Regions from separate parts of the Ruminococcus hominis genome, predicted to be linked through region 1. Evidence: riboswitches for the same ligand, from Rfam matches in the RefSeq annotation. Region 1 holds a riboswitch; the other holds the start of a gene.
What was found. A riboswitch is a leader RNA that binds a small molecule or an ion and turns the genes downstream of it on or off. The one in region 1 is predicted to bind FMN.
Positions count from the first base shown of each region.

Region 2: it holds a riboswitch for FMN, as region 1 does, so the genes downstream of both, ribD (bifunctional diaminohydroxyphosphoribosylaminopyrimidine deaminase/5-amino-6-(5-phosphoribosylamino)uracil reductase RibD) here and H8S40_RS10530 (ECF transporter S component) in region 1, are expected to answer to the same signal.

Region 1 covers NZ_JACOPE010000001.1:2,378,676-2,382,417, reverse strand. Annotated here, with positions in the region: tRNA gene H8S40_RS10550 (tRNA-Gln) at 223-294, shown strand; tRNA gene H8S40_RS10545 (tRNA-Pro) at 329-402, shown strand; gene mgrA (L-glyceraldehyde 3-phosphate reductase) at 557-1,567, shown strand; gene H8S40_RS10535 (cysteine-rich small domain-containing protein) at 1,577-1,870, shown strand; FMN riboswitch at 2,008-2,142, shown strand; gene H8S40_RS10530 (ECF transporter S component) at 2,260-2,889, shown strand; gene H8S40_RS10525 (potassium/proton antiporter) at 3,020-3,742, shown strand, end outside.
Region 2 covers NZ_JACOPE010000001.1:3,268,133-3,271,874, forward strand. Annotated here, with positions in the region: gene ribE (riboflavin synthase) at 1-444, opposite strand, end outside; gene ribD (bifunctional diaminohydroxyphosphoribosylaminopyrimidine deaminase/5-amino-6-(5-phosphoribosylamino)uracil reductase RibD) at 426-1,562, opposite strand; FMN riboswitch at 1,727-1,841, opposite strand; gene H8S40_RS14855 (hypothetical protein) at 2,165-2,455, shown strand; gene H8S40_RS14860 (penicillin-binding Tp47 domain C-containing protein) at 2,487-3,742, opposite strand, start outside.

The DNA of each region.
Region 1 (3,742 bases):
TATGTGTCACCCGCTCATGGAATCTGAGCAAGAATTCTTATATCAATTTTTTGTAAGGAACGTATTGCCAACTTAATGAACTAAATAGCAAATAAATATCTGACAATAGCGCTTAAAGAGTTGAAAATTCTAACGAAAAAAATATAAAAAAGCTCTTGATTTTTCTGGACAGTCTGATATAATAATCATGTTGCGTGTGACAAATAAGATAAATAAAGATGATGCGGAATGGTGTAATTGGCAGCACAGCAGACTCTGACTCTGTTAGTAGGGGTTCAAGTCCCTTTTCCGTAGCTTAGAATCTGGATTGTCCAGATTCTTTTATTATCGGAGTGTGGCTCAGCTTGGTAGAGCGCTACGTTCGGGACGTAGAGGTCGCGTGTTCGAATCACGTCACTCCGATGTTGTTATAGTATTTCACGAAGTCGATAAGGCTTCGTGATTTTTTTGTTTATAAGCAGATTGGGGTGGATTAACAGCTATCACTTTAAGAAAGTATAGTGTATAATGTCAATAATGAAGAAATAGCATATTTCATAAAAAGGGGAAACCGGCAATGGCAGATATCGCAAACATTTACAAAGCAGATGCATCAAGATATGATTTGATGCAGTACAACCGAGTGGGAAAAAGTGGCTTGAAATTTCCGGCAGTTTCGTTAGGCTTCTGGCATAACTTTGGAAGTAAAGATAATTATGATAACATGAAACAAATGTGTAGAACGGCGTTTGACCTCGGTATTACACAATTTGACCTAGCTAATAATTATGGTCCGGTATACGGAAGTGCAGAGAGTAATTTTGGTCGTTTAATGGAAGAGGATTTTCGGCCATATCGTGATGAGTTGGTGATTACAACCAAGGCAGGATATGATATGTGGGATGGACCTTATGGAAACTGGGGCAGCAGAAAATATTTGATGGCAAGTTTGGATCAAAGTCTGAAACGGATGAAATTAGATTATGTGGATATTTTCTATCACCACAGAATGGATCCTGACACTCCGCTTGAAGAAACAATGCAGGCACTTGCGGATATTGTAAGAAGCGGGAAAGCTTTATATGCGGGCGTTTCTAATTATAATAAAGAGTATACGGAAAAAGCAGTTTCTATATTAAAAGAACTTCATTGTCCATTTATAGTGAATCAAAGAAGATATTCGATGTTTGATCGAACGATTGAAGAGGATGGAGTGAAAAAATATTGCAAAGAAGCTGGGGTTGGGATTATTGCGTTTAGTCCATTGGCTCAGGGAATGCTGACAGATAAATATCTGGAGGGGATTCCGCAAGATAGCAGAATTGCCAGAGATAATCGTTTTTTACACAAAAGTGATTTGACAGAAGAACGTTTGAGGCAAATTGCAGAGTTAAATGAACTGGCAAAACAGAGAGGACAGACACTTGCACAGATGGCTTTGTCCTGGGTATTAAAAGACGATGAGGTATGCTCAGTATTAATCGGCGCATCAAAACCATCACAGATTAAAGAAAATATATCAATTGTTGAGCAGACATCATTTTCAGAGGAAGAATTGAAAATGATTGAGAAAATTTGTGAAAGATAGGAATGTAAAATGAGTGAACAGCCAAAGTGGATGGGAAAGCATTACTCGTTTTTCTGCAATAAAGAATGTGAGTATTTTCCATGTCATAAAACAAATCATCCGGAAGATTTTAATTGTTTATTTTGCTATTGTCCGTTATATACTCTGGGAGATAAATGTGGAGGAAACTTTCGATATACAGAGAGCGGGATTAAAGATTGCACAGAGTGTATGTTGCCTCACAAGAGAGAGAATTATGGTTATATTATAGGTAAATACGGAGAAATCATGGAAAAGGCAAGGAAAACAGATGAAAAGAAATAAAATAGTTTCTAATCAAAAGAGGATTTCAAGAATGTGGATGAAAATTTTGAAAAAAATCAGAAAACCAGAATTAATTTGTGAAAAACTCTTGATTTTATAAAAATACATGATTATACTTATATATGAAATTGAACAAAGAAATTCTTCGGGGTAGGGTGCAAGTCCCAACCGGCGGTATAGTCCGCGACCCACATAAGTGGTTGAACTGGTGACTCATAAGTTTGATGAGAATTCCAGTACCGACAGTAAAGTCTGGATGAGAGAAGAAATTGATGTCATAGAGATAACAAAGCCCCGGATTAGAAAATCCGGGGTTTCTTTTTTGACAACACTTCCAAGAAGACTTTCTTTCTTTTCAAAATCTGTTTGTTTTAAAGGAGAGAAAAAAGATGAGCACAGGTAGTAATATAGCAACAGCAGAAAAAACACAAAAAGTAGGAGTAAGAACGTTGGTTCAGATTGGTATGCTTGCAGCAATCGCAGTGGTATTGATGTTATTTGAGATTCCACTTCCATTTGCACCATCATTTTACAAGATTGATTTCAGCGAAGTTCCGGTAATGGTCGGATGTTTTGTAATGGGACCTTTGGCAGGTGCAGCAATCGAATTTGTTAAAATTCTTTTGAACTTTGTAATCAATGGAACAACTACAGCTGGTGTTGGAGAGGTAGCCAATTTTCTGGTAGGATGTGCATTGTGTGTACCGGCAGGTATTATTTACAAATATAAACGTACAAGAAAGGGCGCATTGCTTGGTATGATAGCTGGAACACTTTTGATGGTTGTTGTAGGAAGTGCAATGAATGCATTTGTATTGCTTCCGGTTTATGCAAAAGCATTTGGAATGCCAATCGATGCATTAGTAGCAATGGGAACTGCAGTTAATTCACACATCACAAGTCTTTCAACATTTGTGTTATTTGCAGTAGCACCATTTAACTTATTAAAAGGTATTTTGGTTTCACTGATTGTGTTATTGATCTACAAAAAAATCAGTCCTATTTTTAAAATGAGATAAGAATATAAAAAATAGTAGTGAAAAGAGGCGTTGGTATGCGTGGAACATACCAAGGTCTCTTTTTCAGTTTCGTTTTATAAAGGGACATATGTTATAATAGGAAGAAATAGAAAAAAGAAGAGGTGAGTGTGTGGAGACAAGTTTAATTTTATGTGCGGTTGTAATTATAACATGTATTTTAACAAATAAGTTGACAAACAGGATTGGAGTGCCGGCTGTTTTAGTGTTTATGGCGATTGGAATGGTATTTGGAAGTGAAGGGATTTTTAAAATTCCATTCGATAATTTTGGAATAGCGGAAAAAATTTGTTCTACGGCACTTGTCTTTATTATGTTTTATGGTGGTTTTGGAACAAGTTTAAAAGCGGCAAAGCCGGTTCTTAAACAATCAATTTGCATGTCAACATTGGGTGTTGTATTAACATCGGTATTGACAGGTATATTTTGTCATTACGTATTACATATGTCTCTTAAAGAAGGTATGTTGCTAGGCGCAGTTGTTGGTTCTACGGATGCAGCGTCAGTATTTTCTATATTACGATCAAAACAGTTAAACTTAAAAGATGGAACAGCATCTATTTTGGAAGTAGAAAGTGGAAGCAACGATCCAGTTGCTTATATGATGACGATGATCATTCTGAGTTGGATGTCGTTAAGCAATCAAAATATTGTCTGGATGCTAATAAAACAGATTGGGGTCGGTTTTTTGTTCGGAATTGGGATTGGTATACTTGCTGTATGGAGTTTGCAGCATATTGAATTTGAAATCGAAGGAATGGATACAATTTTGATGATCGCATTGGTGTTACTTGCCTATGCCGGTTCTGTATTGCTTGGAGGAAATGGATATCTG
Region 2 (3,742 bases), 890 kb from region 1:
TGCCACCGTCAGGCTGATGCCATCTATACAGATGGAGCCTTTTTCTACGATCAGATGTAATATCTGCGGCGATGTTCCAATAGATACCCAGATGGCATTCTCCTCCCGGGTCAGAGACCGGATCACACCGGTTCCGTCAATATGACCGCTTACGATATGTCCTCCAAATCTTCCGTCTGCAGCCATTGCCCGTTCCAGATTCACCTGACTTCCGACTTTACAGCTTCCCAGACTGCTTCTCCTGATGGTCTCTGCCATCACATCTGCAGTAAATCCATCCGGCTGAAGTGATGTAACTGTCAGACACACTCCATTGACTGCGATACTGTCACCGATCTTCGTTCTTTCCAATACCTTCTTCGCCTTGACTGCCAGAACTCCCGACTCTCCGGTCAGCTGCATATAGCGGACCGATCCTTTCTCTTCTACGATTCCTGTAAACATGGCCCCTCCTGTTCTTTTTCACATACCTGACAGATTATCCTGATGTCTTCACCGATCCGGCAGATATCCGTACATTTCAGTTTCAATGCTTCTGATGGAAGTCCGATGCCGACTCCTTCCACCGGTGTCTTACTGTTCTTTCCGCCAAATAATTTTGGTGCGATAAAACAGTGTACCTCTTTTACAATTTCTGCCCGCAGTGCACTGTCGTTCAGCGTGCCCCCGCCTTCCAGCAGAATGCTGTCAATGCCCTCATTTCCAAGATATGTCATCAGCTTTTTAAGGTCTATCTGACCTTTTTCATCCGGACAGCAGACAGTATCCACGCCTTTCGCATGTAACCGTTCTATTTTTTCTGTTATTTCTTCGTTCTCTTCCCGTCCTGCATAAGCCACGATTGTCCGGTACTCTTTTGCGCTTCTTACGATCTGGCTGTCAAGCGGTATCCTAAGACTGCTGTCGCATACTATTCTGACCGGACTTTTCCATCCTTCTACCCGGACATTCAACATCGGATCATCCGCAAGTACAGTCCCGATACCGGCCATAATACCCATATACCGGTGCCGCATATGCTGCACTTCCTGTCGGGCCGGTTCTCCTGTGATCCACTTCGATGCACCCGTCTTTGTCGCAATTTTCCCATCCAGTGTCATGGCATATTTCATCACTACATACGGTGTCTTCGTCGTAATATAATGGAAGAACACCGGGTTCAGATGGTCACATTCTTCCCGCATAAAATCCTGAACTACTGTAATTCCCGATTCACGCAATATCTGTGCACCTTTTCCTGCCACCTTTGGATTCGGATCCCTGGAACCAATCACCACTTTTTTAATCTTCTGTTCTATGATCGCTTCCGTACACGGCGGTGTCTTGCCATAATGACAGCATGGTTCCAGCGTAACATAGATTGTCGCACCCTCTGCCGATTCTGTAAGCGATGCGATTGCATTGCGCTCTGCATGAAGTTCTCCGCATTTTTTATGATAACCTTCCCCGATGATCCGGCCATCTTTTACGATCACCGCACCTACCATCGGATTCGGATTCGTCCATCCTTCTCCCTTTTTTGCAAGCTGGATTGCCCGGAGCATGTATTCCTGATCCGTCATTTCTCTTCCTTCTTTCTTAGTTATACAAAAACCCCTGCAGGATACCTACAGGGGAAATGATCTGTTACATATAACTGACAAATGATCTGTTAACCAAAAAAGCTCTGAAATGGATCACCATCTCAGAGCTCAGACACTACATTCATCTATTAAAATAACTGTACCATCATCTTCTTTCATCCAGACTATACTGTCGGCTCCGGAATCACACCGGATCATGCCTCTCGGCCCGCGGGCTTTACCGCCGGTAGGGAATCACACCCTGCCCTGAAGATTTCGTTTTCTTTTATCATAATACTTTATATATCATTTGTAAAGCAAAAGTTTGGAAATAGCAAACCCCGTCCCTATCCGGCACTTTTCCCCATTGCCTATCCATTTTGGATTTGCTACAATATTCAAGTCGAACGTCCGTGAGACTTGGCGCGTGATTCTGGTCAGCGAAGCTGACATATTCCTATCAGAATCACTGCGCATCCTCGCGGAGCGTTTATCTCAGTCGGAGATTGGACTCCCACTGAGACAAATTTGCTATTACTCACCACCTGAAGAGGTGGGAGTCTTCTCGACTGAGATAAAAACCTATCAAGGAGGACCTGCACATGAACACGATTGAACAATTAGATGAGCTTCAGAAGAAAGCAATACATACCCCGGAATTAAAAAACCGGTTTCTTGCATCAAAAAAGGCAGAAGACCCATTGGGGGAATTCTGCCTGATTTGTCAGCAAGAGGGCTATGATATCTATCCTATGGATATCATTCAAGCCGGAGATGAATTTTACGCCACAATGAAACGAAGCACCAATGGCGGTGGAGAAAATTCTCCTGTTCTCACTTGCGAAGATGATGCATATGAACTATTTTTCGCCGGTCTTGAAACCGACAACTGATTTAAGTCCTGTCTAGCACCTGGCTAAAAACTTATTTGCGTTTTCTTCTCTTCCATGTCACTCCACCGACACCTGCACCAAGTGAAGATACTGCAAGACCTAACCAACCAAGCACGCTTGTCACATCTCCTGTTTTAGCAGCATTTGTTCCACTTGTCTTTGTTGTGTTGCCTGTTTTATTGGTTGTGCTATTCGTCTTATTTGTTGTCTGTGTTGTCTGACTTGATTTCTTAACCAGTCCTTTGATTGCACTGTTCAAAGTATTGCTTGCCTCATCCACTGCTGTCTGGCTTTCTTTTGCCTGCAAAGCACTCTTTGCTTTTGTAAGTGCTGTCTGCATTGCTTTCCAGCTATCTGCTGTGTAATCTGCTTCTTTCAACGCTTCTGCATCAGAGATTGCTTTTTCAAGTGAAGAAGTATCAACACTTACCGGCTGTTCTGCTTTTACAAGAGCTGCCTTTGCTGCATCCAATGTTGCTTTTGCCTGATCTACTGCTTCCTGACTTTCTTTTGCTTCTGCTACGCTTCTTGCATTGACAAGGGCTGCCTGATATGTTGCCCAGCTTTCTGCTGTATAGTCAGATTCTTTTAATCCATCTGCTTCTGCGATTGCTGCTTCCAGTGCAGAAGTATCAACTACAACCGGTGCCGGAGTTTCTCCTGCAACCTTATAAGTAAATGTAAGAGGGATTGTATATCCCGTTGAAGTTACTGTAATCTGGAATTCTGTTCCCGCTACCGCATCTTTAAATGGCGCTGCATCTGTCTTTAATGTTCCGTCACTTCCAATAATCTCAACTTTACCTCTTCCGGTTGCTGCATAATCTGTACCATTTACATTTACAGAAGTGATTTTCCCAATATATGAATTTAATGCATCAGCATCAAATCCTTCTGCCTGTACAAGTTTCTTATTCTCTGAATCATAAGCAGCTGGCATATTTGTTGTTGTCAGCAGGAAGGATGTAACAATATCTGCATATTTGCCATTTTTATCTTTTACTGTGAGCGTATATTTACCTGGCTCTATTGAACCTGCCGCTCTTGTTTCTGTGGTTGCCTTATATGTCAATACATTTCCTTCTACTGTCACGTCTAAACCATCCACACTATACTCTGGATCAAAGTCGTCCTGAAGATTCAATTCAATTGTTGTCTTACCTGCAGAAATATCTGAATCTGCAACCTTAACAGCATCTTCAGTTTTTGCAAATTTTACAGGAACATAAAGGTCTTCGATATCAATTGTATACAATCCATTTGTTGTGTAATATTCAATACTGTCAA